DNA from 3 places in the Mucilaginibacter gossypii genome. Region 3 is predicted to be linked to each of the others. Evidence: riboswitches for the same ligand, from Rfam matches in the RefSeq annotation. Region 3 holds a riboswitch; each other region holds the start of a gene.
The links. Region 3 has a riboswitch for S-adenosylmethionine ahead of metH (methionine synthase). Riboswitches for the same ligand answer to the same signal wherever they lie in the genome.
Positions count from the first base shown of each region.

Region 1: it holds a riboswitch for S-adenosylmethionine, as region 3 does, so the genes downstream of both, J3L18_RS16315 (TlpA disulfide reductase family protein) here and metH (methionine synthase) in region 3, are expected to answer to the same signal.
Region 2: it holds a riboswitch for S-adenosylmethionine, as region 3 does, so the genes downstream of both, J3L18_RS08910 (O-acetylhomoserine aminocarboxypropyltransferase/cysteine synthase family protein) here and metH (methionine synthase) in region 3, are expected to answer to the same signal.

Region 1 covers NZ_CP071878.2:3,886,005-3,896,593, forward strand. Annotated here, with positions in the region: gene J3L18_RS16295 (hybrid sensor histidine kinase/response regulator transcription factor) at 1-1,802, opposite strand, end outside; gene idi (isopentenyl-diphosphate Delta-isomerase) at 1,974-2,516, opposite strand; gene J3L18_RS16305 (SusD/RagB family nutrient-binding outer membrane lipoprotein) at 2,694-4,130, opposite strand; gene J3L18_RS16310 (SusC/RagA family TonB-linked outer membrane protein) at 4,137-7,319, opposite strand; gene J3L18_RS16315 (TlpA disulfide reductase family protein) at 7,655-8,224, opposite strand; SAM riboswitch class I at 8,346-8,459, opposite strand; gene J3L18_RS16320 (isocitrate lyase/PEP mutase family protein) at 8,764-9,552, opposite strand; gene J3L18_RS16325 (YybH family protein) at 9,685-10,065, opposite strand; gene J3L18_RS16330 (DUF6597 domain-containing transcriptional factor) at 10,137-10,589, opposite strand, start outside.
Region 2 covers NZ_CP071878.2:2,100,672-2,111,260, forward strand. Annotated here, with positions in the region: gene J3L18_RS08885 (menaquinone biosynthetic enzyme MqnA/MqnD family protein) at 1-490, opposite strand, end outside; gene J3L18_RS08890 (histidine phosphatase family protein) at 504-1,130, opposite strand; gene mqnE (aminofutalosine synthase MqnE) at 1,243-2,436, opposite strand; gene J3L18_RS08900 (hypothetical protein) at 2,530-3,048, opposite strand; gene J3L18_RS08905 (trans-sulfuration enzyme family protein) at 3,145-4,260, shown strand; SAM riboswitch class I at 4,480-4,590, shown strand; gene J3L18_RS08910 (O-acetylhomoserine aminocarboxypropyltransferase/cysteine synthase family protein) at 4,837-6,156, shown strand; gene J3L18_RS08915 (homoserine O-acetyltransferase family protein) at 6,247-7,302, shown strand; gene J3L18_RS08920 (homoserine dehydrogenase) at 7,302-8,537, shown strand; gene clpB (ATP-dependent chaperone ClpB) at 8,613-10,589, opposite strand, start outside.
Region 3 covers NZ_CP071878.2:5,644,618-5,655,206, reverse strand. Annotated here, with positions in the region: gene metH (methionine synthase) at 1-2,914, opposite strand, end outside; SAM riboswitch class I at 3,119-3,229, opposite strand; gene J3L18_RS23890 (Bax inhibitor-1/YccA family protein) at 3,363-4,094, opposite strand; gene J3L18_RS23885 (hypothetical protein) at 4,264-4,830, opposite strand; gene murQ (N-acetylmuramic acid 6-phosphate etherase) at 4,933-5,742, opposite strand; gene J3L18_RS23875 (S41 family peptidase) at 5,851-7,437, shown strand; gene J3L18_RS23870 (NAD(P)/FAD-dependent oxidoreductase) at 7,622-8,536, opposite strand; gene J3L18_RS23865 (hypothetical protein) at 8,669-9,340, opposite strand; gene der (ribosome biogenesis GTPase Der) at 9,572-10,589, opposite strand, start outside.

The DNA of each region.
Region 1 (10,589 bases), 1.8 Mb from region 3:
TTATTAGCGAGACCATTAGTTTCATTAAATTTTCTAAAAACCCGGTTTTGAAGATCGTATGAAATTAGTCCATCGCCTTCAGTTCCTATCCATAACCTGTGTTGTTTGTCGGGATGGAGTGAAAATATCACCTGACCTGGTAAATTGCTTTTTTCATCGGCGGGTTTAAAATACCTGCTGAATTTCTTTTGCCCGGCGTTATAAAAATCAAGTCCCCCGCCATAAGTACCAACCCATAAATTACCTTTATCGTCTTCGGCAATTGATCTTACATCGTATGAAGTGAGGCCGCTATTGGCAGGTGTATAGTTGGTGAAGGTCTTTGTAACGGCATTAAACAGGCACAAGCCGCCGCCGTTGGTGCCAATCCATAAATTCTTATGCTTGTCCTGGTAGATAACCCGTACGTCGTTACCACCCAGGCTTTTGTTATTTGCCTGGCTGTGTACGTAGTTGACAAACGAATCTGTTTTCTTGTTATACTGCAAAAGCCCCTTTGCATAAGTACCAAACCATAAATTACCATCCTGATCGGTATAGCCGAATAAAATGGCATTATCGGTAATACTGCCGGGTTGCCCATCTGCTTTGTATTGCTTTATCAGGGTGCCGTTATGGCTGGTTTTGTAAATCCCCTCGCCATCAGTGCCCAGCCATAAAAAGCCGTCGCTATCCTGGCACAGGCCATAAAACCTTACCAAGCTTTCGCCGCTGGCCCCATATCGCTTTTTAGCAATCTTTGAAAATTTCTCCTTAATGCTGCTCACCATGTAAATGCCATCGCCATAGGTACCTACCCAAACATTTTTATCCTTATCTATATAAAGTGTTTGAACAGAGCGCTGTGTAAGGTAATATCCGTCATCGCCGGTTACCGGCTGAAGAAAAAAGTTATTAATGTTGTAGTTAGGGCTTGTGCCGATGTTAACTTTAAACAGACCGCCATCCTGCAGACCTACAAGCAATTGTTTATCGCTATCCTCAATAACTGATATGTATCGTTTACTTTTAATATCTTGCTGACTGGTTTGCAGTAAGGTAAATTTATTTGATTGCCTGTTGTAGTAGCCGAGCCCGCTTCCGGTTGCTATCCACATGTTGTGAAAATGATCTTCAAAAATGTCATTGATCCGGGTACCCGGCAGGTTGGCTATTGGAGGGCCTATGCCCGCAAGGTTGGCTATTACACCATCCTTATGACTAAAAACATTGATGCTGCCTTCCTGTGTACCCACCCATACCAGGCCCCTTGAATCTTCGTACAAACAGAGCACCCTGTTACTTGACAACCGGGATAAATTGGCTTGGGTGTAATTAACAACCTTTGCCGATTTGGTATTGAAATAAGAAAAGCCCTGCCCATAAGATGTGATCCATAAATTACCATCATGGCTTTGAATGATATTACTGATATCGTTTTTGACGGCCCTGTTAGAGGTGAATTTATAATGGATAAACTTTTCTGTACGGCTATCAAATTTGCTGAGGCCGTTTCTTGACGATACCCAGATACTGCCATGAACATCGCACAAAACTTTTTGTACATAGTTACTGGCCAGCGCAGTTGAATCGCCCAGGCGCGATTTAAAAATCTTAAAAGTTGTACCGTCAAAACGATTGAGGCCATCATTGGTGGCAAACCACATAAAACCCTTATCATCCTGTGTAATGCTATTTACAATACCAAAAGAAAGACCATTTTTTAAAGAATAATTGAGGATCTTATTTTTGATGGGCGACTGGGCATGGGCCGAGGAAATGATCAAACAAAGAACAATGCAGCAAAAGAATCCCTTTTTCATTAACAAGTTGCAGGCTGTGAATTACACAAATAATTGGAAGATTAAAGCTACCTAATTAATTGTAAAGTAAACAATAATATTACAAAAATGTAAAATAGCCGTTACAATAAGGAAAGATTCGTTTATTCGGGCTATAGCAAATTATCAGTCCGGCGTTATTTACGACGACGATCACAACCCATCAGCGATCTGTAATTGCTGATAATGATCCATTACCTCGTCGAAACATATGGCGAGCCACCTGGTATAATCGCCCGGGTTTTCTTTCAGGTCGACTGCCAGCCGGGCCATCGTTATGTATTTAAATGAGGAGACCTCGTCATGGTCAGGGATCGGCAAAGCATCAGTGATGCCAAAAAACACATGATCGTATTCATTTTCAACCAGATCGTCCTGGATAGCTGCACAGTAAACAAAAGAAAATACAAAGTTAAGTTCGGCGGCCATTCCCATCTCCTCCTGTAGCCTGCGATGGGCTGCTGCAAATGTGAGTTCGCCGGGCCTTGGATGGCTGCAGCAGGTGTTTGTCCATTTACCACCCGAGTGGTATTTGCCTTCGGCGCGTCGCTGTAACAGGAGCTCTCCTTTTTTATTAAAAATAAAAACTGAAAACGCACGGTGTAGCTTCCCCTGAAGATGCGCCTCCATTTTTTCCATAGTGCCAATTTCCTGATCATCGCGATCAACCAAAATCACGGTTTCTTCTATCTTCACTCGCTATAATTTGTTGTAATCTTCCTGATGAGACACGCAGATCTCCGGAATTTCTTGTTATTTTTTGTTAATCCTAAAAACAGGGCCAAAGCCATACCGCAAATTTCAGCTTTATTTTCAATAAAAAACGGATTTCCTTTTGGAGAAACCCGTTTTATTTTACGAAGTGACACTTGTTTAGTTTACATCAAACCAAAGCTTGGTAGTAAGCGCATCGGCTCCCTGTGCTGCTACTGCCGACTGGTAATTAGTTTTGTTCAGCGATTGCTCTGTTCCCGGATAAATAAACCTTACCGGTATTTTACCATTAAGTGTACCTGCAACTGCCGGCTGTAATTGCGGATAATCAAGCCTGCGCCATTCGGTCCAGCCTTCCAATCCCTGGCCAAACAGCGCTAACCACTTTTGCTCGCCTATTGATTTTTTATAATTAGAAGCATCATATTGCACTGCCGGCTGCGCTATATAAGTAGCGATATCAGCCGAAGCAATACTGTACTGTGCCAACGCAGCAGCAACCGCCTGACTGTATAATGAAGCGGCATCTTCGGTAGTAAAACCGCGAGCGGCAGCCTCTGCCCTGTCAAACAAGCTCTCCGCATAGCTTAATATTACAGCAGGGGCATGTGGTGCACGAAAATAAGTGCCTGGTTTAGAAGTTTTGGTGAAGCCGTAATTGCTGGCATCGCCCACCAACAAACCGTTTGGCAAGCCAACATAGGTTTGAGGCGTTACATCCTGTGTTTTAGCGGCATATATTGATAAGCGGGGATCATTAAGTGCAAACAGCTTATCAACTATAGTTTTGCTGATACGGTAATCGTCACGGGTATCAAACAGGTTGCTTACCGGATTTTGATTTGGCGAATCTAAATAAACCAACTGCGCGGTTTCGACATTCGAACTGATGTATGAACCGCCTTCGGTCTTAATATCATCTAATACTTGCTTAGCTTTTGCAGGTTCCCTATCGGCAATGAGCAAGGCGATGCGAAGCCTTAACGAGTTGGCAAACTTTTTCCATGAAGCAATATTGTTGCTATAGATCACATCTCCTGCTATAGCTTTGCCTGATGGATCAAGCGCCGTTTGAGCAGCTTTAAGGTCATCCAGCAAAGCAAAATAAACATCCTTTTGGGTGTCATAAGCCGGGGTAAGGTACTGATCAATATTGGTGGCCCGCCTGTAAGGAATATCCCCATAAGCCTCTGTTAATAAGCTAAATGCCCATGAACGAAGTACCAGTGCAACGCCTTTATAATTGGTATTACCCTGGGCATCGGCAAGTTTGATGATCTGGTTAAGGTTTACAATGCTTTTTGAATAGCCCGTGCTCCACAGCTCCTCAAACGCACTACTGGCGTAAATATACCTGTCGGGGTCGGTGTATTGAATTTTAGACCAATACTGCACAAAAAGCAGACTGGCATCCATGTTATTGGCTACACCCCAATAGGTATCTGCCGTTGCTTTGGTGGCTGCGGTTAATAAATAGTCGGGCTGTGCTATTTGTGAGCCGTTGGGGTTTTGATTGATCTTTAACAGATCCTTTTTGCACGATGTTACCGATAATAAAACCGCGGCAGATAATATGCTGATATATTTAAGTTTCATGATGTTTTAAAATTTAAGGTTTACGTTGAAACCGATGTTACGCACGGTAGGCAGGGTAAGATCTTCGAGGCCCTGTCCGTTTCCTGCATTAAAGGCTGTTTCCGGATCAATATTCGGTGCGTTTTTATGGATGATCCACAAGTTACGGCCAACTACCGAAAATGTAGCTCCCTGGAAACCAATCTTATTCACCCATTTAGCAGGTAAAGAGTATCCCAGTTTTACTTCGCGAAGCTTGATGTATGAGGCATCGTAAACAAATGCTTCGTCAATATTGGTAAAGCCTTTGTAATATGATTGCGCAGGGATAATAGTGGTATTTGGCGAACCATCGGCCTTAACGCCTTTAAATATCATACCATCATTATAAACGGTTACACCCCCAGGGGCTGCACCGGTAACCTGCACAGCAGCAGCCGAAGTATTGTTGCCCGGGTAATAGTAACTTAAGCCTCCGTTAGCAGCGCCACGGCCCGGTAAGGTAGAAGCCAACACGCCGGTATAAGTACCTGTACGGTTGGTGTTTGAATAAATGGATCCGCCAAAACGTGCATCAACCAAAAAGCTCAGGTTAATCCCTTTGTAGGAGAAGCTGTTATTGATGCTTCCCAACCAATTTGGAGTGAATTTACCTAAATAACGTTTGGTGGTATTAAATACAGGTGTACCATTAGCGTCGATAATAATCTGACCTGAAGCATTACGTGTGTATGCGGTACCATACAAAGCACCATAAGGCTGACCAAGCGATGCTAAAACCTGCACTGTACGATCAGTGCCTAATACCACACTCTGTAAGCGGCCATCGGCATCAAGCGAAGCTACCTTACTGCGGTTTAACGAGTAATTTGTATTTATGTCCCAGGTAAATCCATTTGATTTAATTGGCGTAACACCTAACTGAACCTCGATACCTTTGTTATTAAGACGGCCACCGTTTATTACTTTTTGGCTGAAACCGGTTGATGAACTTACCTGTACGGTTAGGATCTGGTTAATACTGTTGGTGTTATAAGCACTTACATCTAAATGTACGCGATCATGGAAAAAGCCTAATTCAAAACCGGCCTCTGCCGATGTAGTGGTTTCAGGCTTAAGATGATCGTTCAGATCAATATTAGATATACTCTGTTGCGGATTTGAGCCAAAGAGGTTTGAAGATGTATAAACGTTAATTAACTGAAATGGATCTGTCGCCTTACCTACTTTTGACCACCCACCTCTTAATTTAGCATAACTAAGTACATCGCTTTTAATGCCTAATGCTTCAGATAATATTAAACTGCCATTTACGGAGGGATAGAAATATGACAAGGCATCTGCCGGTAAACTTGACGACCAATCATTACGGGTTGTGAAGTTGATGAACGCGTAATTTCTGAAACCAAGCTGTGCCGAACCAAAATAGCTATAGGTTTTAAGTTTCCCATAGTAATTTGTAGAGACCAGTGGATCGCGGGAGTTGCTCAGCGTGTACAAGCCAGCAACTGCAAGTTTCGGAGCCAACTGATCATTATTTTCGGTCGTCCTCACAGCTATGTTACCACCACCAAATACATCAAGCGAAAAATCGTTATTCAGCTTTTTAGTGTATTGCAACCTGGCTTCGGTGTTATTTTCGTTTACGCTGTAAGCATCCTCTTCGTATGAGCCAAACGGTGTTCCATTGGTGCCGTAGGCTACTTTAATCTTACGCCGGTCATTATAATAATCGGTACCGGTACGGAAGTTTGCTGATAGACCGTCAATGATTTTGTAATTCAGCTCGATACTACCTATCAGGTGATTTTTGTGTTGGCCTACTGTGTTTTCATAAGCCAGCCAGTATGGGTTGCTATAGTAACTATTATTCCAGTTAAAGGTATTACCATTGGCATCCTTGTAATTTTTAAGCCTGTTGATATCAACCTGGCGGCCAAACCAGGTAAACTGCAGCATGGTGCTGGTTGCACGTTTTCCATATGCACCAGGCAGGTTATCAGCATCATCTTTACTGTAATCAACAATTGTATTAACGGTCAATTTATTGTCGATACGATAGCTTGAGTTTAAAGCAAAAGAGTTACGGCCTTGTGAGGTATTGGGTACAATACCGGTTTGGTGCAGGTTATTATAGGATAACCTGAAATCGCTTTTATCGCTGCTGCTCGCAATAGCAATGCCATTATTGAGTGTTACACCGGTTTTAAAAAAATCTTTTACGTTGTCGGGGTGTGCCACGAAAGGTACGGCCTGCCCATTTGAATAAAACTGTGGAATCAGTGAACCATCCAAAGCAGGGCCCCAGCTTTCGTCAACACCATCGTTAACGCCGCCGCCTTTACCATCTACATAGCTGAATTTCCCATTTGAGCCTTGACCATATTGATTTTGATATTCGGGCAATACCTGTACGTTTGAAAAGCTGGTATTGGAGTTTATAGTAACACCTAATCCTTTTGCCCCTTTGCCTGTTTTAGTGCGGATGAGGATAACACCCGCGGCTGCACGTGAACCATAAAGCGCAGCTGCATTCGGGCCTTTCAATACACTTACCGATTCAATGTCTTCAGAATTTAAATCAGAAATGGCATTGGAGAAATCTCTTGAACCATTAGTGCCCAAAAACTGGCTATTATCAACAATAACCCCGTCAACTACAAATAAAGGTTGATTTTCCCGTGAGATAGACGTTTCTCCACGGATAATGATACGGGATGAGCCCATATCGCCCTGGCTGTTGGTAACCTGCACACCGGCAATTTTACCTGTGAGCGCGTTAACAAAATTGGTTTCCTTAGCTTCAGAGATATCTTTCGATTTAAGCCCTTGTACTGCATATCCAAGCGATTTTTTATCCTTTGAGATATTGAGGGCCGTTATCACTACCTCATTCAGAGAATTTGGTGCTTCAACCAAAACCACGTTTAAGGTAGTTATTCCTTGCGTAATCGGGATCTCCTGGGTTGTAAAGCCAATGTAGCTAACCCTAAGCACATCATTAACATTGGCGTTGATGATAAACTTACCATCAACATTGGTTTGTGCACCCGTGGTTTTACCTTTAACAGATACGCTAACGCCCGGCAACGGCAACCCATCGGATTTGGCGGTTACCACTCCGCTAATTTTAACGGATTGCCCCGCAACCGTCTGGACGAGAATAAAAGGCAATATAATTGCCAGTAATAGCTTGTAAATTTTTAACATGATAATTAATAATTGAGATTAATTTTTGATGCCTTTACCAGTACAAAAGACATGGCTATCGCCTTAGCGGGCATAATTTGCCCGGCTCATAAGCCTATCGTAACTGTAAAGAATTGATTAGGGGATGGTAATTATTAAGCTAAGACAAGCTGCAGCAAGCCCGCATTTAAACACCATGCATGCTGTAAATGATTAACAGCAACAATGCATGCTTTGCATATTGAGACAGAAGGATTTGCAGATTGACTGGCTTTCCGAAACGAAAGTTTTCTTGTGTAAAAAAGTAGATTCTGTTTTCATAAAACGGGTATTAAATAAGTACTGATAGATTCTTTTTAATTGATAGACGCTGTTTTGTTGTTTACCAAAGCGTCCACAGCTTTTAACATGGATGCAAATTCCTGTTTATCGTACAAGCGGGTGAGGTAAACAATTTTCCCATCCCGATCGATAACCACATTGCGGGTAACACCGCTCTTTTTGCTGGCAAACCGGCCAAAAATCTCAGCACCAGGATCGAGTGCCAACGGATAGCTTATATTCATGACCTGGTGAAAACTTTTTACTTTGTTGAGCGGTTCATCGCGGTCAACGCCTATTAAAACAAGGCCTTTATCTTTATAAGTCTGCCAGATCTCTTTTTCCAAATGCGGCATTTCTTCTCTGCATACGCTGCACCAGCTTGCGGTAAACTGCAGGATAACCACCTTACCACGCAACTTCGTTAAAGAAGTTTTTGTACCATTGGTCAATACGAGCTCAAAATCGGCAGGAGCAAGATCACCGGTTTTTATGATATAACCGCGGTCGTCAGCTGTCGGATCAATTGCCTTGGTGGTCTGCGCAACAGCCGGCAATGTTGTTATGAAAAGCAAACAGGTAAAAAGTAATTGTTTAATGTTCATTGCTATACAGGTTAAACCGTAATATCATCCCGGTGATATTTTCAATATTTTAATTAGCAAGAAAAATGAAGAGGGAAAAGAAGTATACAACACCTTGCACTATACAAGGCCATAGCGTATTACATTATCTTTTCTACCCTATTTTGGGCAGACAGGAATTAGCACCTTTATAACAGTGGGCTTACAGGTTGCTAAGACATCACAGGGCCTTTCCCTCAGTCTTTCTTGATAATTAAAATATTCAAAGAACCGATTTGACGATGCAAATATATATAAATTCTACTAAAACCATAGACTTTATATAATTATTGCAATAAAATGAATTAACACTTTAAAGTTCTGCAGGCTTATTTACAGAATTTGTTTACTGATTGGATTAGCTGAAACTTTTTGAAGATAAGTTCCATAACAACAAAAAGTCCCTAACGTTCGCTGCCGGGACTTTAACCTAAACTTATTTTGCAGATTATTAAACTACCTTATAATAAGGTGAAACAAGGCAATTAGGTTTTTAATTATTTAGCACTTTTATTCGCCTGTTAACTGGCAGTCCCGTTAAAAAGGGCCGCAAAGCTATTTTCGGCTGTTATTTTTTCGATCAAATTTTCCAGTGACCGGTAGATGTTCATATTCAAAAATGGGCCTGCGCTAATCCTTTTAATGCCCGCATTTTGTAACGCTTTAAAATCCGGAAGGCCGGGCATACACATTACGCTAACCGGGAGGCGCGATAAGGCCGTTATTTTTTCAATATCTGCTATTTGGGTAATGCACGGAAAAAATAAACCATGCACACCTGCACCCTGGTAAAGTTTAGTACGGGTCAAAGCGTCTTCCAGTGCGTTAGGTAAACCAAGCAGAAAGGAATCGGTCCTTACATTTATAAATACCTCTACCCCTGTGGCGCTTAACAATGAAGTTATCTGTTTAAGTTTTGTGGCAAAGCCTACGGCATCAACAATACTTCGCTGGCCATTCACCACTATCGAATCCTCTATATTGATACCCACAACACCGATATTATATAGTTTGGTGATGTTACTGCAGATAGCCTCCGGTGTTTCGCCATAACCACCTTCAAGGTCGACTGTTAGCATGGCTGATGTTGTTGCAGCTATGCGTTTAACAACAAAAAGGTAATCCTCAAAACTCATCTCTTCGCCATCTGCAAAGCCTAATGAGCTGGCAACAGCCGCGCTTGATGTGCCGATTGCTTTAAAATTTAATTTATCATAAACCTGGGCGCTTTGTGCACTCCATACATTGCCAATTTGTAAAGGTTCGGTTTGATGATGCAGGGCTAAAAATTCATTGAATCTATTTTTCATGTTCTTGTTTTTATTTTATGCTCAAAATTAGCTTGAGCATTTTTCTAAAAATTGTATAAAACGGAAGAGATTAGTGAAAGGTGAAACAATAATGGCCGAATAAATCCGGCCATTATTGTTTCTGAATCTAAATCAGGCTACGAGATTAGCCTCAGCTCCAAATGCATGATCGATGACAATTTTCCAGCTGCCGTCGGATTGTTGTTTCATTAACTCTATCCCTTTTGCGGCAATCTGTGTTTTGCCATTGTCGGTAATGCTCCACTCCGATCGGCCGACCGCTACATCGCCTGATTGCAGACAGTAAACTGTTTTGATTTCCATTACTCCGGGCACAGCGCAGATGCTTTTAACAGCCTCTTCAAACTGGGCCCTGCCTGATACTTCTTTTCCCGGTTCCGGAAAAATAATACCGTTGGCATCATACACATTCATAACTACATTTACATCTTTGGTGTTAAAAGCGGCCGCAAGTACTGCGTGCACTTCCTGTGGTGTTTTTGCTGATTTCATTTTGTTGTTTTTTTTATATCAGCAAAACTATGTAGCTCGAATAGCCCAAAATTGTATAAAACGGAAGAGTATTAACTACCCGCCAGGGCCTGGTTTATAGGCGACGCCTGAGCAGCAAATGAGTTAGGTGTAAAACCTGTAAAAAGCTTGAATTCCTTTATAAAATGTGCCTGGTCAAAATAACCGGCGCTGTAGGCTACATTCGTTAGCTTTTCTTCATTAGCGCTAACCAGGCTAAGGCTATGCTGAAAGCGGTTTATTTTGTAAAATAATTTTGGCGGTAAACCTGTATACTGCGAAAAAAGGGTATTAAGGTGCCGTGAGGAAATGTTATAACGGCTGGAAATGGACAGGATATTATCGCCGCTGTAATTCTTTTTAAGACTGCTGACAATATCCCCGATAAATTTGATCTTCGAATACTTTTTTTCGGTCGCCGATAAACGGCTCCGCAAATAATCTTCAATCATGGCCACCTTCGCATTCAGGTCGGCGGTCTCCAATAATTTTAAATAAAGCGTTCT
Region 2 (10,589 bases), 3.5 Mb from region 3:
ATTCTTCGGACAGGTCGTAAACGTATTTGTATTGTTGTTTTTTGCCGAAGGTGCGGTCGCCTATTTGTACAAAGGCGGTTTGTTCATCTGCAGATTGAGCATAATCCGGCGCATTACTTACCTGTTTGGGGTTTACCAACCAATGGTTTTTCAGCAGCACGCGGGCAAGATTATTTGAGGAGCGCGACTGCGGATCGAGTTGAATAGTAGTTACGTCCTTAATATCACTATTGCTGAAAATAAAAACGGAGTTTACCGCGCCTACGGCACCAATGCAGTAATCAGAAACAATTTCCCATTGCGGCAAACTCAGTGCTGCAGCAACCGGGATCAGACCGATATCAACCACGTCGTCGATAAGCTTTTGGGCACAATCTGACGGGATATCAAGGCTCAGGTCGATTTTATTAATAATGTCGGTATGTTGAATGCCGTATAAAAAGGGTTTGGTATTAGTGTAGCTTACTGCTGATATTCTAATCTTGTTCACAAATTCGCTATTTCTATTCTTCGGAATGTTTGAGATGTTCGGCATTGTTAAAGTCGATAATTTCGAACCTTTCGCCATTGTAGGTTACCTTATATAATACCAGGTTTTGGTGCGGAAAGTTATCCATTTCGGATAAGGGTTTACCGGTAAGGATACAAAGCAAAAGGCGCAAAGCACGGCCATGCATACATATAAGCACCGTTTTTTCTTCGGGGTGGCTCATAATCACCTCCATGGCCTCACGCTGACGCACCTCAACCTCAAGCGGACTTTCGCCCCCTTCAAATTTACTGTCGAGCTTGCCATCCAGCCAATCACGCATAATCTGCAGGAAAGCGGCCTTATTATCGATAGTTGGCGACTGGCCTTCGTGAATGCCCCAGGCCAGCTCATCCAGTCCCGAAAGCTTTTCATAAGGTATCCCGAGGTCGATAAAAGGCTGAATGCTTTGTTGGGTACGTTTTAACGCCGATATGTAAATTTTATTAAACGGAACGGTTTTATAAGCCTCAAAAAACTGACAGGCCTGTTTACGACCTTCGTCATTTAAATCGGTATCCACACCGCGGCCCTGTATAATACCAAGTTTGTTATACTCAGTTTGGCCGTGGCGTACTATATATAAAGTTTTTTGTACCATTTTCTTGAGCCCAAAGCTGAAAGCCGAAGGCTTAAAGCTTTTTTGCTTTTATCTATGCTAAATTTATTGCTTTGCTTTAAGCTTTCGGCTTTTGGCTTTCAGCTTAAAAAGCTTAATTAATTACCGGTAATTTGTAATACTGCGGTTTCGGTTCGTCGCCGAACACAAAGTTGGTATAATCCGTTACTACGTTATATAATGTGTCACGTTCAATAGGCTGGCGGCCCACATGTTTAATTAATTCTACTACTTGTTTGGTGCTCATGCCGGGATGCTGCTCTTCGGCGCCGGCCATTGAGTAGATTTTGGTGGTATCATCTAATGTTCCATCAATATCATCTACGCCAAAATTAAGCGAAAGTTGCGCGGTAGTACGGCTGATCATAGCCCAGTAAGCTTTAATATGATCAAAGTTATCCAGGTAGATGCGGGCTACGGCGTAGTTTCGCAAGTCTTCAATCACTGAAACCTCGGGCACGTGCGACATCTGGTTATCCTTATTACGGAACTTAAGCGGAATGAATGTCTGGAAACCGCCTGTTTTGTCCTGCAACTGGCGTAAACGCTCCATGTGGTCGACACGGTGTTTATATGCTTCAATATGCCCGTAAAGCATGGTAGCGTTTGAACGGCCGCCAAGCTTGTGCCATTCTTCATGAATAGCCAGCCATTGATCGGCAGTACATTTATCTTTCGAGATCTGATCCCTTATTTCAGGATCAAAAATTTCAGCGCCACCGCCGGGGATTGAATCCAGGCCTGCTTCCTGCATCAGGCGCATGCCTGTGGCGTAATCAATTTTGGCTTTTTTAAAGATGTAGTGATATTCAACCGGGGTTAATGCCTTAATATGCAATTCCGGGCGATGCGCGCGGATGCGGGCGAAAAGTTCCTGGTAAAAAGGCACATCATATTGCGGCAGCACACCACCTACAATGTGAACCTCGGTAACCGGTTCGCCATCATATTTGGTAACCATGTTAAACATTTCATCCATGGTGTACTCCCAGCCTTCCGCCTTTTGTTTCAGCAGCCGCGAGTATGAACAAAATTTGCAGTCGTAAACGCAAAGATTTGTGGGCTCAATATGAAAATTACGGTTGAAATAAGTTTTATCGCCGTGGCGCTCCTCGCGGATGTAATTGGCTAAAGTGCCAAGATAGCCAAGTTCGCCCTGCTCATAAAGCAAAACGCCTTCATCAAAAGTGATGCGTTGTTTGTCAAGAACTTTTTGAGCAATATGCTTTAAATCAGCAGATAAATTCGGATCGTTAAGTAAAAACTGTAAATTATCTGAATTATGCATCAATTAAAAATTTGGTCAAAGGTACTAAAAAGCACAAAAGTAATATGCGTTATGACACATATCGGCCAAATTTCACGGTAAATTACATTAAAGTTACAGAGCCTTGATCTCGCTTATGGAGATGCCTATCGCGCAATCATCCTGGCAACCATTAGGTACATAACTGGCTCCTGATATCATGCCATTATTATTGGTTTCAAAATAAACAGTGTTTGTTTTCTTGTCTGCCGCAAGCCATTCGTTCTTTGCCTTTTTATATACTTCATCAAGAGTGATCGACGCTGCGCCCGAACTATGTTGATCTAACGATGCTTTATTCTCATGCCATTGGTCTCTTATAGTTTTAACAGGAGGCATATTTGCAGTTTTATATTCCAAAACATATGATAAAAAATCCCTCGCTGTAACAACGCCATTTTGAACGGTGATCTTGGTTTCGGAGCCATAACCAAAAACTGAACCGGCATTAACGGTATAAGTATAGGAGTTTTTACTTTCGGCTTTAAAGTTTTGCCATGCTTTATAGCTTTTGTCATAAGCGCTATCATTGGCATCTTTTTTACAGGCAGATAGCCCAATAATTACAAACAGGAAGATAAGGCACTTTTTCATGCGGTTTGGCTTTTAAACTTATTCGATAAAAAATATAAAAACGCTACAGCTAATAACAAATATTCTTGTTTATTTTGGGCGATAACACATTATGCCATGAAAATTGAAACTATAGCCATACACGCCGGTAACCATGTTGATGAAGCAACAAGGGCCGTTATACAACCCATTATTATGTCAACCACGTTTGAGCGCGGTGAGGATGGCGGTTTCCCGGCAGGTTATATTTACAGTCGCTCATCGAACCCCAATCGTCACGCATTGGAGCATGTGCTGGCAAAGTTAGAGGGAGGTGTTGAAGCAGCTTCCTTTTCATCAGGTAATGCGGCCGGGATGTCGGTATTTCAATCATTGGAGCCGGGCACGCATATTATCGCTCCTGATGATATGTATCATGGCTTACGTAATCAGCTTAAAACCCTTTTTGCCGGGATCCTTACTTTCGATTTTATCGATGTAAATGATACCGGGGTTTTACAACAGCACATCAAGCCCGAAACAGGTTTGATCTGGATTGAAACACCATCGAACCCCCTGCTTAAAATAACCGATATTAAAAAGGTGGTTGCTATTGCCAAATCAAAGGGCATTAAAGTTTTGTGCGATAATACATTTGCCACCCCTATGTGCCAGCGACCACTTGAGTTGGGCGCAGATATGGTTATGCACTCAGCCACCAAATACTTTGGCGGGCACAGCGACCTGATGGGCGGCGTTTTGATTACTGCAGAGAACAACGATTGGTGGACAAAAATCCGCCAGGTGCAGGAAATGGGCGGCGCTATCCCCTCGCCTATGGATTGTTATTACCTGGTACGCAGCATCAAAACCCTGCCATATCGCGTAAAGGGCCATGTACAAAACGCTCAATTACTTGCCGAATATCTTGAACAGCACCCTCATGTTGAACAGGTAATGTACCCTGGTTTGCCTTCGCACCCGCAACATGAGATAGCTAAAGATCAGATGCTGGCTTTTGGCGGGATGTTATCTTTTACTATTAAGGGCGATGAGAACGACACGCATAACATTATTAATAAGCTGAAACTATTTATCAAAGCTACCAGCCTTGGTGGTGTTGAAAGCCTAATAGAACACCGCGCTACTGTTGAAGGGCCGGATACCAAAACACCACGAAACCTGCTAAGGGTTTCGGTTGGACTGGAACATATTGATGATTTGATAGCGGATATGGAGCAGGCCCTTGCTTAGGCCTTTTAAGGTAAATAAGGTAAAAGGATAAAGGCGAAAGGTAGCTGCATTTGTCTAAGCTTAAAATTGTTCTCGAATGAACCTTTTGCCTTTGGCCTTTTACGTTTCACCTTCAAAAAAAATAAAATTTGGTACATTAGCTCATAATCCCTTATATTCGCAACAATATTTGGTAGTGATACCAACGTCGATCAATCCTCCGCACATAGTTCGGGTGTTGATTTATAAAGAAGCGGCGAGAGATCAGGCTCAATGACCCGCTGGCAACCCTTCAATGTTGAAGAAGGTGCCAATTCCTGTCCCGGCAAATAACACCGGGGAATATAAATTTATAACCATGAAAAGTTTAATTAAATTTACGCAACGCAACACTTTTTACACCGCAAACGGTAACATACAACGTATTAGCTCCCCTATTGGCTGTATTTGTATGTGTTGCTGCTGTTGATGCTTAGCAAGCTCCTGTTTTTCATTCTCTGAAAAAAGCGTGTTTTTAAACCGGTTGTTTTTAAACCGGCTTTCCAAATTCATCTAAACATTCAAAATCTAAATTAAACACATTAAAAAATTACAACTATGTCTGCCTTAAAATTCGAAACCTTACAATTGCATGCCGGCCAGGAAGTTGATCCAACAACAGGTTCACGCGCTGTGCCCATTTATCAAACTACTTCATACGTATTCAACAGCGCCGAACATGGCGCAAATTTATTTGCATTAAAGGAGTTTGGTAATATCTATACCCGCATTATGAACCCTACTACCGATGTGTTTGAAAAACGCATCGCGGCGTTAGAGGGCGGTGTAGCTGCGCTGGCAACAGCCTCTGGCCAGGCATCCCAATTCCTTGCCCTTAATAATATTTTACAGGTTGGCGATAACTTTGTTACTTCACCTTTCCTATATGGCGGTACTTACAATCAGTTTAAAGTAGCTTTCAAACGCCTGGGTATCGAAGTACGCTTTGCCAAAGATGATACTGCGGCCAGTATCGAGGCGCTTATTGATGATAAAACAAAGGCCATTTTCCTGGAAACCATTGGTAACCCGGGCTTTACCATTGCCGATTTTGAAAAGGTGAGCGAAGTTGCCAAAAGACATGACCTGCCATTAATTGTTGATAATACTTTCGGTGCCGGTGGTTACCTCTTCCGCCCTATTGAACATGGCGCTGATGTGGTTGTTGAGTCAACAACCAAATGGATTGGCGGACATGGTACCAGTATTGGCGGCGTCATTATTGATGCAGGCAATTACAATTGGGGTAACGGTAAGTTTCCGCAATTCACTGAACCATCTGAGGGGTACCACGGGTTGATATTTAACGATGTATTTGGCATTGGAGGCCCGTTTGGCAATATCCAGTTTATTATCCGCGCCCGTGTTGAGGGATTAAGGGATTTCGGCCCGTCGCAAGCTCCGTTCAATTCATGGTTGAATATCCAGGGACTTGAAACACTTTCTCTGCGTGTGCAACGTCACGTTGATAATGCCCTGCAACTGGCCAAATGGCTGGAGCAGCACCCACAGGTGGCAAGTGTAAATTACCCGGGACTGGAATCATCGCCATATCATGAGCTGGCTAAAAAATATTTAAAGAATGGTTTCGGTGGCGTATTGTCATTCGAGATTAAGGGGAGTAAAGAGCAGGCTAGCAGATTGATCAACAACCTGAAACTGGTTAGTCATTTGGCCAATGTTGGCGACGCAAAAACACTCATCATTCAGCCATCGGCAACTACGCATCAGCAATTGTCTGATGAAGAGCAATTGGCTGCCGGTGTTACGCCAGCTTCATTGCGAGTGGCTGTTGGTATTGAGCATATTGACGATATTAAAGCTGATTTTGAGCAGGCTTTTGCAAAAATCAAGCAAGGTGAGGGTGAGTTAGTTTAATAATGTATAGTTTTTTTAAGTGATATAGTAAACGTTATTGCAGGTTGCAGCCGGAAATACCGGTTGCACCTGAAATAACAAAACAACAGAATGAACGCAGAGATATTTAAATACACTAATACTTTTGAATTTGAATCGGGCCGTACAATTGAAGGTTTAGAAATAGGTTTTCACACTTATGGCCGGTTAAATAAGGAGAAAAATAATGTTGTTTGGGTTTGCCATGCGCTTACTGCCAACAGCGATGTATTTGACTGGTGGAAAGGGCTTATTGGCGAGGGTTATTTTTTTAACCCGGAAGAGCATTTTATAGTTTGCGCCAATATTTTGGGTTCTCCTTACGGCACTACAAGTCCGTTGAGCATTAACCCGGTTACCGGCCAGCCATATTATCTTTCATATCCCCAGTTTACTACAAGGGATATGGTTAAAGCGCACCAGTTGCTTGCCCAGCATTTAAACATCAATAATATCAGTGTATTAATTGGAGGTTCGTTAGGTGGCCAACAGGCTATGGAATGGGCTATTATTGAGCCAGAGCGGATCAAAAATCTGATCCTGATAGCTACCAACGCCAAGCACTCGCCATGGGGCATCGCCTTTAACGAGTCGCAGCGTTTAGCTATCACAACCGACCGCACCTTTTACAGCAATACGCCCGAAGGCGGTCAGAAAGGCTTAAAAGCTGCGCGCAGTATCGCGCTTTTAGGTTATCGTACTTATAAAACTTACGGCATTACCCAACAGGAAGAAGCCGACGATGTGCAGGACAATTTCCGTTCTTCATCGTACCAAAATTACCAGGGGCAAAAGCTGGTGAACCGCTTTAACGCCTATAGTTATTGGTACCTGACCAAAGTGATGGACTCACACAATGTGGGCCGGGGCCGTCACGGTGTAGATAAAGCGTTAAGTCTCATCAAGGCAAAAACATTAGTTATTGGCATCTCGTCGGATGTTTTGTTCCCTGTTGAAGAACAGCAATACCTGTTCAGGCATATCCCAAAAGCTGCCTTTTCCGAGCTGGATTCGTTTTATGGGCACGATGGATTTTTAATTGAAACAGAAGCATTAACAAAAATATTCACATCATTTTTTAAAACCGATGTGAAAGGAAAAATTATAGAACTGCAACGTACAGCGTAATGAGTAAAAAGTTAAATATCGGCCTCTTCGGATTTGGAGTTGTTGGCCAGGGGTTATATGATATCATCAAAACAAAGCATTTAAATATCGAGATAGTAAAATTTGCTATTAAAGACCCTAATAAAAAACGTTCTTTACCGGCACATTTATTTACTACCGACAAAGAAGAACTGCTTAATAACCCGGAGATCAATACCATTGTTGAACTGATCAATGATACCGAAGCTGCTTTTGAAATTGTTTCAAGGGCTTTAAAATCTGGCAAAAACGTAGTATCTGCCAGTAAAAAAATGATCGCCCTGCATTTGGACGAACTGATCGAAATCCAGCATCAATACGGCACATCATTATTATATGAAGGCGCTGTTTGCGGTAGTATCCCTATTATCCGCAATTTGGAAGAGTATTATGATAATGAACTACTGCATTCAATCAGCGGTATTTTCAATGGTTCATCAAACTATATCCTTTCAAAAGGCTTTATTGAAGGGCTCGATTATGATAGCGCATTGAAACAAGCCCAGGACCTGGGTTTTGCTGAAACCGACCCAACAAGTGATGTTGGTGGTTTTGACGCCAAATACAAATTGGTTATTGCCGCGGCACACGCATATGGTGTAGTTGTACAGCCCGATGAGGTATTTAACCTGGGAATCCAGAACCTTGCAGCTGCCGATTTGCAATATGCCCGCGAAAAGAACCTCAAAATTAAACTGGTGCCGGTAGCCAAAGAACTTGACGACCGCAACGTTGCCCTGTTTGTATTACCTAAGTTTGTAAACGACAAAGAGTTTTTATACAACGTTGAGTATGAATATAACGGCGTAACCGTACAGGCCGCCTTTGCCGATCAGCAGTTCTTTTTTGGCAAAGGTGCAGGTGGGCATCCTACCGGCTCGGCTGTACTTTCGGATATAGCGGCATTACGTTATAACTACCAATACGAATACAAAAAAGCTAAAGAAAAAACAGACCTTAATTTTACCAATAACATTGAATTAACCATTTACCTGCGTTATGATGACGAGGAACTGGTTGAAGCGCTGAATTTTGAACACATCAATGAGCGTTACTATTCAGGTAATTATAAATTTGTGATAGGAAAAATCAATTTGCAAAATCTGATCGCTAATCAACATCGTATATCTGAGAGTAAGGCTTTCGTAGCCTTTGCCGATCAGCTTACGGGGGTCAGCTTAGCATCGGTAACTAAACAAACAGCTGAAGTTTTTTAATAGATTCTCGGTTGTTAATAAAAAAAGGCTTCTCAAATTGGGAAGCCTTTTTACATTTAATTATTTTTCTACAGCTTATTTAGCTGGTTCCGTAGCTTCTTTAGCCGAGTTCAGGAACACGAACTGGTTATCAAACATATCTATTTTAATAACGCTGTCTTTATCAACTGTACCCGCCAGGATCTGTTTACTCAACTCGTTCAGGATCTTTTTTTGGATAACGCGTTTTAACGGACGTGCACCAAATTGAGGATCATAACCTAACTGGGCCAACCAATCTAAGGCTTCATCGGATGCTTCGATAGTTACACCCATTTCGGCAAGCGTTTGCTGTACCTGTTTAAACTGTAGCTTAACAATATCATGGATCTCATCACGATTAAGTGGAGTAAACATAATAATCTCATCAATCCTGTTCAAAAACTCCGGACGGATAGTTGCCCTTAACAAATTGAACAGCTCGTTCTTGGTTTTTGCTATCAGTTCATCGCGGTTTTCATCTTCCAGGTTTTGGAAGTTTTCCTGGATGATGTTGGAACCGATGTTGGAGGTCATGATGATAATAGTATTCTTAAAATTCACCACACGGCCTTTATTATCTGTTAAACGGCCATCATCCAGTACCTGCAACAAGATGTTAAATACATCAGGATGGGCTTTTTCAATTTCATCCAACAGTACCACGCTGTAAGGCTTGCGACGAACGGCCTCAGTTAACTGTCCACCTTCATCATACCCAACATAGCCCGGAGGCGCTCCTATCAGCCTTGAAACAGCATGGCGTTCCTGGTATTCACTCATATCTATCCTCACAAGTGCACCTTCGTCATTAAACAGGTATTCGGCCAGGGCTTTTGCCAGTTCGGTTTTACCCACACCGGTTGTACCTAAAAATATGAACGAACCTATTGGCCTGCGCTTATCCTGCAAACCTGCACGGCTGCGGCGGATAGCATCACTTATTGCCTCAATAGCTTCTTCCTGCCCGGCTACACGTTTGTGCAGTTCATCTTCAAGATTAAGCAGTTTTTCACGTTCGCTTTGGATCATCTTGCTTACCGGGATGCCTGTCCAGCGGCTTACTACACCGGCAATATCATCGGCGGTAACCTCTTCCTTCAGCATGCGGCTGTCGCTTTGGTTTTCAAGCAGGGCGGCTTTCAACTTTTCAACTTCGGCCTGGGCTTCAACTATAGTACCGTAGCGTAATTCGGCTACCTTACCATAATCGCCCGCACGTTCGGCCTGTTCGGCTTCCAGTTTATAATTTTCAATCAGCTCAACCTTAGTATTGATGCCATCAACAAGGTCTTTTTCGCCTTTCCATTTGGCACGTAATGAATCACGCTGTTGCGACAGGTTGGCTATTTCCTCACTTAGTTCGGCAACCTTACGGTCGTCTTTTTCACGTTTAATAGCTTCGCGCTCAATTTCAAGCTGCATGATGCGGCGTTCCAGTTCGTCAACCACTTCCGGTACCGAATCCATTTCCAGGCGAAGTTTTGATGCAGCCTCGTCCATCAGGTCGATAGCTTTATCCGGTAAAAACCTGTCGGAAATATAGCGTTGTGACATTTCGACAGAGGCGATGATCGCTTCGTCTTTGATCCTCACTTTGTGGTGGGTTTCATAACGTTCTTTCAGTCCACGTAAAATAGAGATGGCATCAGCAGCATCAGGTTCTTCTACCATTACTTTCTGGAAACGGCGTTCCAAAGCTTTATCTTTTTCAAGGTACTTTTGGTATTCGTTAAGGGTTGTAGCACCAATTGAACGAAGCTCACCACGGGCCAGGGCCGGTTTCAGGATATTGGCCGCATCCATAGCGCCTTCTCCCCCGCCTGCACCTACCAGCGTATGGATCTCATCTATAAAAAGGATGATTTCCCCGTCGCTTTGGGTAACCTCCTTTACAACTGCTTTCAACCGTTCTTCAAACTCTCCCTTATATTTGGCGCCTGCAATGAGTGCACCCATATCCAACGAGTATACCACTTTGGTTTTCAGGCTCTCAGGTACATCACCTTTGATGATCCTGAAAGCTATTCCTTC
Region 3 (10,589 bases):
TCTTCGGATAGCTGCCGCGAAGTTCCCAGGTATGGAAAAATGGCGTCCAGTCGATATAAGGCAGCAACTCTTCCAGCGGGAAATTCTCAAATACTTTGGTGCCTGTAAACGCGGGTTTCGGCGCCACATCGCCATCCAGGCTAATCTGGAATTTACCGGCACGGGCTTCTTCGATAGTTACAAAACGCTTGTCCGATTTTTTGTTGGCATGTGCCTCGCGGGCTTTGGCATATTCATCCTTAATGCCCTGGATATAGGCATCCCGGTTGTCCTTGCTCATTAGATTGCTGCAAACGGTAACGCTGCGCGAAGCATCCAAAACGTGAATGGCAGCCCCTGAGTATTGCGGCGCCACTTTTACGGCAGCGTGAATGCGCGACGTTGTAGCACCACCAATGATTAGCGGAATGGTAAAACCTTCGCGTTCCATTTCCTTGGCAAAATGTACCATTTCATCAAGCGATGGGGTGATTAAACCACTTAACCCAATGATATCAACGTTTTGCTTTTTAGCCTCTTCAATAATGCGTTGCGCGGGCACCATCACACCAAGGTCAATCACCTCAAAGTTGTTACAAGCCAGCACTACGCCAACTATATTTTTGCCGATATCATGTACGTCGCCTTTTACGGTGGCCATTAACACCTTACCGGCGTTGGCGCGCTGATCGGCATTTACGTTGTTCTTTTTTTCTTCCTCAATAAAAGGCAGCAGGTAAGCCACAGCCTTTTTCATTACACGGGCTGATTTTACCACTTGTGGTAAAAACATTTTACCGGCACCAAACAAGTCGCCTACGATATTCATACCGTCCATCAACGGACCTTCAATAACCTCAAGGGGTTTGCTGTAGGCCTGGCGGGCTTCCTCCACATCGTCGTCAAGGTATTCAACAATGCCTTTTACCAGCGAGTGGGAGAGGCGCTCCTGAACGGTGCCTTTGCGCCATTCTTCGTCGCGTACTACTTCTTTGCCTTTACTTTTGATGGTGTCGGCAAACTCAACCAGGCGCTCGGTAGCATCCGGGCGGCGGTTAAGGAGTACATCTTCTACAAGCTCCAAAAGGTTTTTCGGAATTTCCTCGTAAACCTCCAGCATCCCGGCATTTACAATACCCATATCCATACCCGCTTTAATAGCATGGTACAGGAAAGCCGAGTGCATAGCCTCGCGCACGGTATTATTACCCCTGAACGAGAATGAAATATTACTCACACCGCCGCTCACTTTAGCGTGCGGCAGGTTTTGCTTGATCCAGCGGGTAGCTTCAATAAAATCAACCGCGTAATTATTATGTTCTTCCAGGCCGGTAGCAACTGTTAAGATGTTTGGGTCGAAAATAATATCCTGCGGCGGGAATCCTACTTCGTTCACCAGTATATCGTATGACCGTTTACAGATCTCGATCCGGCGCTCCAGTGAATCGGCCTGACCGGTTTCGTCAAAGGCCATTACAACGGTGGCAGCACCATAGCTTAAGATTTTCCGGGCCTGTTCCTTAAATTTTTCTTCGCCCTCTTTAAGGGAGATAGAGTTCACGATACCTTTTCCCTGTACGCATTTTAAACCAGCCTCAATCACCGTCCATTTGGATGAGTCGATCATAATAGGCAGTTTGGCTATATCCGGTTCAGAAGCAACCAGGTTCAGGAATTTTACCATCACAGCCTCCGAATCAATCATGCCCTCATCCATGTTAATATCGATGACCTGCGCGCCGCCTTCTACCTGTTGCAGAGCAACACTTAGAGCTGCCTCATAATCTTCGGCGAGGATCAATTTGGAAAACTTTGGTGAACCGGTGATATTGGTACGCTCACCCACATTAACAAAAATGCTTTCGGGTTTTATGGTAACGGATTCCAAACCGCTCAGGCGCATGTCCGGCTCAATTTCCGGAATGGGGCGGGGCGGATATTTGGCAGCCTTATCGGCAATACATTTAATATGCTCGGGCGTGGTACCGCAGCACCCACCAACTATATTAACCAGGCCGGCTTTGATAAAATCGTCAACCTGGTGAGCGGTTTCATGCGGAGTTTCGTCGTATTGACCAAACTCATTAGGCAGACCTGCATTGGGATAGGCCGATATAAACACGCCTGCTTTTTCAGAAAGCTCGGCCAGGTGCGGACGCATTTCCCGCGCACCCAAAGCGCAGTTTAGGCCTACCGATAGCAGGTTGGCATGGCTTATCGAGTTCCAGAAAGCTTCGACAGTTTGCCCTGAAAGGGTCCGGCCTGAAGCATCGGTAATGGTTCCTGAGATCATGATACCGCCCGAATCCCTGAAAGCAGGGAAATCTTTACCGGCTGCTTTACATTCCTGCTCATAACGTTTTATAGCGAACAAAGCAGCTTTGGCATTCAGGGTGTCAAATATGGTTTCAACCAACAACAGGTGCGATCCTCCGTCAACCAAACCGCGTACCTGGTCATAGTAGGCCTCGGCCAGGTCATCAAAAGTAACGGCGCGATATCCGGGGTCGTTAACATCAGGCGATAAGGAAGCAGTACGGTTGGTTGGGCCGATGGCACCGGCAACAAAGCGCGGCTTTGCAGGGTTGCGACGGGTATATTCGTCGGCTACCTCACGGGCAATGCGTGCACCCTCGTAGCTTAGTTCATAAGCCAGTTCTTCCAGGTGATAATCGGCAAGGGAAATTACCTGTGTGCTGAAAGTGTTAGTTTCAATGATATCCGCACCGGCATCCAGGTATTCGGCATGGATGGCTTTGATAATATCAGGGCGCGTGATATTGAGCAGGTCGTTATTGCCCTGCAGGTCGCTATGATGATCGCGAAAACGCTCGCCACGAAAATCCTTCTCGGTAAGCTGGTACCTTTGAATCATGGTACCCATTGCTCCGTCAATCACCAGGATGCGTTTCTGTAATTCTTTTCTAATGTCCATTTTTTGAGATGTGAGATATGAGATATGAGATGTGAGACCTTGGCAAAAAGTCTTTGCCAGATCCTCAAATCTTTAATCCCATATATCTGATAAAAAGACACTAAACAGGCAACTTGAAAAAGCAGATGCTATCTCAAATCTCACGTCTAATATCTCAAATCTAAATACAGCTTATCTCGAAAAGTCGGGTATTGTTATGACTTTCGCTTATCTGTCTCAGGGGCCGTTTGGCTGCTGAGTAGAATGTAGCACCTTGTGAAGCACAGGTTGCTAAGACATCGCAGGGTCTAATCCCTCCGTCTTTCTCCATAAGCACTGCAAAGTTGCGCAATAAAGTTATCATTTGCAAGTGTATAACGTACGCTAAATATCATAGCTAAGCCACATTGTTAAACAAAAAAAGCCGCCTTTTGCGGAGGCAGCTTTCTGATTGAATTTCTTAATGAGATTATCTTCTTCTGCCGAATAAACGGAGGATCATAAAAAACAGGTTGATCAGTGTGATGTACAATGTTAGTGCACCCATCAGGGCCAGTTTTTTCGAGCTTGCATCACCGTATTCAATACCTGCTCCAATGCGTTTTAACATTTGCATATAGTAGGCAGTTAAACCAGTAAATACAGCTATGCCTATGTAGCTGATGATGTAACTCATTTGTTCGCTGTGCATAAAGAAGTTAGCTAATGAAGCTACAAAAATCCCAATGAACAGAATGTACATGATTGAACCAAACTTTGTTAAATCCATCTGGGTAGTATAACCGGCAATGCCCATAATACCGAAAGTTACTGATGCGGTAATGAAAACACCCAATATTGATGCAGATGTGTAGATCAGAAATATCAAACTTAAGCTGATGCCAATAAGCGTTGCATAAGCTACGAAAAGCAGCACCAATATCGGATAAGAGATTCGGTTATAGCCAAATTGCATTACCAATGAAAACGCCAGTGGCGAAAACAGCGCAAAATAGCCAAAACCTGTAAGGCCGCCTGTTGGTGCAACGATCAGACTGATCAGGCCCATATTTAAAAATAGATAAACTGTTATTGCTGATACGCCAAGTGCAACGAACATCCAGCTGAAAACGCCGGCCATAAACCTGCGTGAAGCAACTTCTGATTGATCCCTAACTTCGATTACATTATCGAAGTTGTATTTAGATTCTTTAAATTCCATTTTGTGTTAAAAATTATAATACGAATATATAAATAAAAGGTGAATGCAACATGAAGAAGCAAGACTGCAAGAGTCAAGAAACAGGAAAGTTTTCCGAAATGTCTTGTTTCTTGATTCTTGTTTCTTGACTCTTGTAGTCTTGATTTCTGTTCTTCCTGACTCTGTACCCCTAATTCAATCTCCTCATCAACTGCTCTTCAACCTTTTTGAAAACCTGTATGGGTTTCAGGGTACGCCAGCCAATGCTATCGAGTTCGCCGCCAAAATTGATGTAATAGTCGATATTGCTGTGTTTAAATTCGTCTATCACGTGTTCGCGGAAGTTGATGCCTGCTATCCAGCCGTCCTCTACATCCTGGAACCACTCTTCGTAATAGCAATCATCGCTTGAATGAAAGTTGAGTACGTTTTCGCCGATCAGGATAAAATGAGTGATGCCATTATCTATCATCAGGTCGAGCAGCTCACGCTTCAGCATCATAATGTCGTTATTGATGGCATCATTCCATTCACCTATCAGCTCAATAATTGTGTAGCCTTTATCATAATCGGCAAAAAGCACTTTTAAATAAAGGGTATTGGAGCCGAATGAGTCCCATTGCGGGTGCAGCAGGTAATTGTATACCTGCTTGTCAAATTCAAATTCGCTGTATTCTGTCGCATAGAAAGGCGAAAACTCATCTTCTGATGCTATGTAATCGTCTCTCCAGCGGTAATATGGTTCAATATCGTGCATGTTTTTGATTTCAAATTGTCTGAACCCGAATTTTTTGAATTTGAGAATTTATCGAATACAAGCATCTTCAAATTTCCAAATCAACACATCTTCAAATTCAGTTTATTTTTTTAAATAATGATCAACAGCGCTTCGTACGCTGCCGTATTGTTTCAGTAACCCGGCTGCTTCTTCTTCGTTCAGCCCGGTTTCGTCCATTACCATGCGGGTGCCCCTGTTCACCAATTTGTGGTTGCTCAATTGCATATCAACCATCCTGTTCCCTTTTACACGGCCAAGCTGGATCATGACACTTGTGCTCAGCATATTTAAAACTAATTTTTGTGCGGTACCGGCCTTCATACGGGTCGACCCGGTTAAAAACTCAGGGCCTGTTACTACTTCAACAGGGTACTGTGCCACAGCCGCTACCGGGCTGCCGCTGTTACAAACAATACAGCCGGTAACTAAATTATGCTCATTGGCTGTTTTTAAGCCACCGATCACATACGGTGTAGTGCCCGAAGCGGCTATGCCAACAACTACGTCTTTATCATTAATGTCAAAGGCCTCTAAATCTTTCCAGGCCTGTACAGCATCGTCTTCTGCAAATTCAACAGCTTTGCGGATCGCACCATCGCCGCCTGCTATTAAGCCCACCACCATATCAAACGGAACGCCGAATGTTGGCGGGCATTCCGATGCATCAACCACGCCTAAACGGCCACTGGTGCCGGCGCCTATGTAAAATAAACGTCCGCCGTTTTTCATCCTTTCTGCGGTGATAGTTGCCAGGGCTTCTATCTGTGGCAATGCCTTTTCCACAGCCAGCGGAACCGTTTTATCCTCGTTATTAATGTTTTCTAAAATTTCCCTTACGGTCTGTTTTTCGAGGTTTTTATAGTGCGATTCCCTTTCGGTGGTGGTTTCCATAGCCTATTTTCAAATAATTTATAACAAAATTCGGTAAAAATCATCAAATGCAAGGGCGTGGGTAAAAATTATTGACCCTGCAATTATTAACTTTGTGTGTAATAAGTTATGAAGAGGACCGCGGGTGTAATTTTCCGGACAATAATCCTGCTGCTGGTAGGGGTGATGATAGGCCAGGTGCTTAACAAGGATTTTGCCGCGCGTAACCTTGGCTTCTCCTTTGTGAGTAATAGTAAAATAGCAAAGGTGCTGCAACTGGTTGACCGCAACTATGTTGACAGCGTTAATATCGATAGTATTGAAGGTGTATCGGTAAATAACCTGCTTCAAAACCTTGATCCGCATTCGCTTTATTTACCGCAGCAGCAGGCGCAATCCATTAATGAACGGTTAGACGGTGGTTTTAACGGTATTGGTATCGAATACCAGTTACTGCGTGATACGCTGATCATTACGCAGGTTTATGCCGGCGGTCCGGCCGAAAAAGCAGGCTTACTGGTGGGCAGTAAGGTGATCAATGTTGACGATAAAAAATTTTCGGGGAGCAAGCTAACAGCCTCCCGGATAAATGGTGTTTTCAGGGGTGAAAAGGATGCAGAAATAAAACTGAGTGTTGTGCCTCCGCTGAGCAAAGATTTAAAAATACTTACGGTTAAACGGGGACATGTTGACCTAAGCAGCGTTGATGCCGCCTATATGGCCGATGCTAACACCGGCTATATCAAGATCAGTAAGTTTTCGGCCACTACCGACCTCGATTTCAGAAAGGCGTTAACGGCGCTAAAAGTTGACGGTATGAATAAATTGCTACTCGACCTGAGAGGCAATGGTGGTGGCTATCTTAACGCCGCTACTTCATTAGCCGATGAGTTTTTAACTGATGGAAAGCTGATAGTTTATACCAAAGGTATTCACGAGCCCCGGACAGATTATTTTGCCACCGATTCGGGCATGTTTCAGAAAGGGAAACTTACCGTGCTTATTGATGAATATTCGGCCTCGGCCAGTGAGATTTTAGCAGGGGCCCTGCAGGACCTTGACAGGGCTACTATTGTTGGTCGGCGATCATTTGGTAAAGGTTTGGTACAGCAGCAGTTTGCTTTTGACGATGGTTCAGCAGTGAATTTAACAGTGGCCAGGTACTATACCCCTTCGGGCCGCTCTATCCAGAAATCATACAAAAACGGGGTTGACAGTTATCGCAATGAACTTGCCCAGCGTATGCAAAAAGGCGAACTTTTTTCAGAACAAAGCAACCTTAATGATAGTGTTTTTAAAGGTACCCCATCATTCCATACTTCAAGCGGGCGTAAAGTTTTTAGCGGCGGAGGCATTATGCCCGATGTTTTTGTACCGGCGGATACCAGCAAATTCACCCCTCTTATCCAGGACCTGAGCCAGCAGCAATTATTTACCGCTTACGTTGTTGACCGCCAGCAGCAATTACTTAAAAAATATCCGACTGAAGCTGAGTTTTTAACTCAATATGCTGTTAGTAATGACGAGGTAGATAAATTTATACTGTATGCCTCGCAAACCATTAAAGAAATGGATTCGCACGAAGTACAGATCTCAAGGGAGCCTATTAAAACGATCCTCAAAGCCCAGGCGGCCCGCTTTAAATGGGGTGATAACGCCTACTTTAAAGTGATCAACACCGATGATGTGACCTTTAAAAAAGGCTTGGAGCAGTAAGGAGGCTAAACAAAAGATGTCATTTCGAGTGAGTCCGTGAGGGGCATGAGCGCCGGGGCGAAAGAGAAATCTTATACATTATGCTTGTATGGCTGTGCCTGCGTATAAGATTTCTCCTCACTGGCGTAGCGCGATCCCCGCGCTTGTTCGTCGAAATGACAGTAGTTTTTACGCTCTACGTATCCTAATTCTTTTCCGCCAGGAAAATCTCATTAATCAATTCCAAATTTGCCATAACACCTGCCATTGTGCCGCTATTAACCGCATTGGCTATGGAGCGAATGCCCGAAGCGCTGTCGCCGGCGGCGTAAACGCCGGGTACCGTTGTTTTTTGCTGTGCATCAACCTGGATGTGGCCCTGATCGGTAAATGAGCAGCCTAATTGTAATGCAATATCACTGTGTTGCACAAATGGGAGCCTCGCATATAATGCTTTAAGTTTTATTTCGGAGCCGTTTTGCAAATGGATGGTAGTTATCTGGCCGTCATGATGATCAAACGCTGCTATTTCCCCCTCAATAATTTGTATATTATTATGACTGATAATGGATTGCTGACCTTCGTTTAAAGTTGATTTTCCGTTAGTGAACAGGATGAGATCTTTGGTCCAGTTTGAAATAAGTTTAGCCAGCTCAAAAGCCATTTCGCCATTAGCAAATATGCCTGTAGGCTGATAGCCGTATTCATAACCATGGCAATAGGGGCAATGAATAATCGATATTCCCCAGCATTCGGCAAAGCCGGGAATGTCAGGCATTTGATCTTTAATACCGGCAGCAAGGATAATTTTCTTTGCGCTGAATGTTTCACCGGATATTGTACTAACCTCAAAGCCCTTAGTTATTGGTGTACATTGAGTGGCCTCGCTATGGAGCAGCGTGATAGTTGGGTATTTTAAAGTTTGTTCACGGGCAATAGTCAAAATCTCGTGCGGGGTTTGACCATCGCGGGTAAAAAAGTTGTGTGAGTGTGGCGTTTGGCGGTTGCAGGGCATGCCACTATCAATAATTAATACTTTACGCATGGCACGGCCCAAAGCCATGCCTGCAGATAAACCGGCGCTGCTGCCGCCGATAATGATCACATCAAAATCCTTCATATGATATTGCGGTTAATTATGGATAAAGGTAAATGACAAAAACACAAAATGCAACCATGTTGCATTTTGTGTTTTTAAACTGACAAAGTAGAATGGCCGGCTGGCTAAAGAAATGCCAATTGCGCCGGTATTTTATTTTTTATTGGTTTTGTTCAGTGTTAATAATCCGTTGAAATAGGATAATAGTTTTCGGTTATCATCCTGAATGTAGGCCACCGGATAATCGTAATTCATAAAAGTAACCTTCCATACTTTGGCAAAATGAGGCTGATCAGGCGTATCCGGCGTTAGGTTGTAATACCCGAACTCCGCATTAAGGCATGATGATTCATTAACGCGGTTATCAATGGTATAGCCATCTTTTTTAAAAGCATCAATAAAAATTTTACGTATTTGGAGCAGCGGAGCCGTTGCTGTAGTATTTAGGCTAAGTGTGCCATAGCGCCGGCCAATGGTAGTTGAAAAAACCTCGTTCCTAAAATGATAGCCTATTCCCGAATTAAAGATGGGTAAACCTTTGCTTTCTTCATAGGCTATAACATGCTGGTAGATATTAAGCGGACCATTATTGCTTATGCTATCGTTTAAAATAACTCTATATATTACCAGGCCGTTAACCGGGATATTATTTTTTTGCAGGAGCGTAATAGCTGTTGCCAGTTCAACTCTATTGCTGTCGCTATAATCACGTTTAACGCGACTGATGCAGCCATTATCTTCTCCGCCGGTAGATGATAGCTCGCCTTTTTTGCATGCAGTAAAAGCGGCCAGTACTATTAGTACTAAACAGTAAAACTTTTTCATGAAGTGTAAAGTATTGAGGTTTAGCAGTATTACGGAGAGGGAGATGGAAACGTAACAACCAGGGGGTAAAAAACGTCATTGCGAGGGACGAAGCAATCGCGGACTATGCAGGGCGTACCTTCGAATAGGGGATTGCTTCGTTCCTCGCAATGACGCGGTGGTGAACCTTTGAAAGTCTGGATTTGATAGATCAAATTCAAGGTAATCCTCAAATCCTAAAAATCAAGGTTCTTATTTCTGCCTGAACCATACCTGCACCGGCGCGCCCGAAAAATCAAAGTTTTCCCTTAGTTTATTTTCGATAAACCGATAGTAAGGCTCCTTTACATATTGCGGCAAATTGCAGAAAAACGCAAACATTGGCGAAGTGCCGGCAATTTGGGTAATGTATTTTATTTTAACGTATTTACCTTTAATTGATGGTGGCGGGTAGTTTTCGATAATTGGCAGCATTACCTCGTTTAGTTTTGAAGTAGGGATCTTACGGGCGCGGTTCTGGTAAACCTGGTTGGCTACATCGATCACCTTTAATACCCTTTGCTTTTCGGTAACTGAGGTAAATACAATAGGCACATCGGTAAAGGGGGCTATCTTATCGCGGATCTGCTCTTCAAAAACCTTGATGGTTTTGCTGTTCTTCTCAATCAAATCCCATTTATTCACCACAATTACTACGCCTTTTTTGTTCTTTTCGGCCAGGTGAAAGATATTGATGTCCTGCGATTCAAAGCCTTCAACCGCATCAATCATCAGGATAATTACATCGGCTTCTTCCAGTGCTTTGATGGTACGCATTACCGAGTAAAACTCAATGTTTTCCTTAACCTTGGTTTTTTTACGCATCCCGGCTGTATCTATCAGCATAAAATCATGACCATACTGGTTATAATGGATATGGATAGAGTCGCGGGTGGTACCGGCAATAGGGGTAACTATGTTACGGTCTTTACCGATAAGTGCGTTAATGATAGATGATTTACCCACGTTGGGGCGACCGACAATAGCATATTTAGGGCGGGTGTTTTCTTCCAGTACTTCGTCTTCAAAGTGTTTTACCACTTCGTCGAGCAATTCGCCGGTACCTGAGCCGGTCATTGATGAAATGCTGTAGATTTCGCCAAGGCCGAAGCTGTAAAACACCATAGCATCGGCAACCTGGTTGTTATTGTCCAGCTTGTTTACTACCACAAAAACAGGTTTATTGCTTTTGCGCAGGCGGTTGGCAATCTCATCATCCAAATCTGTGATG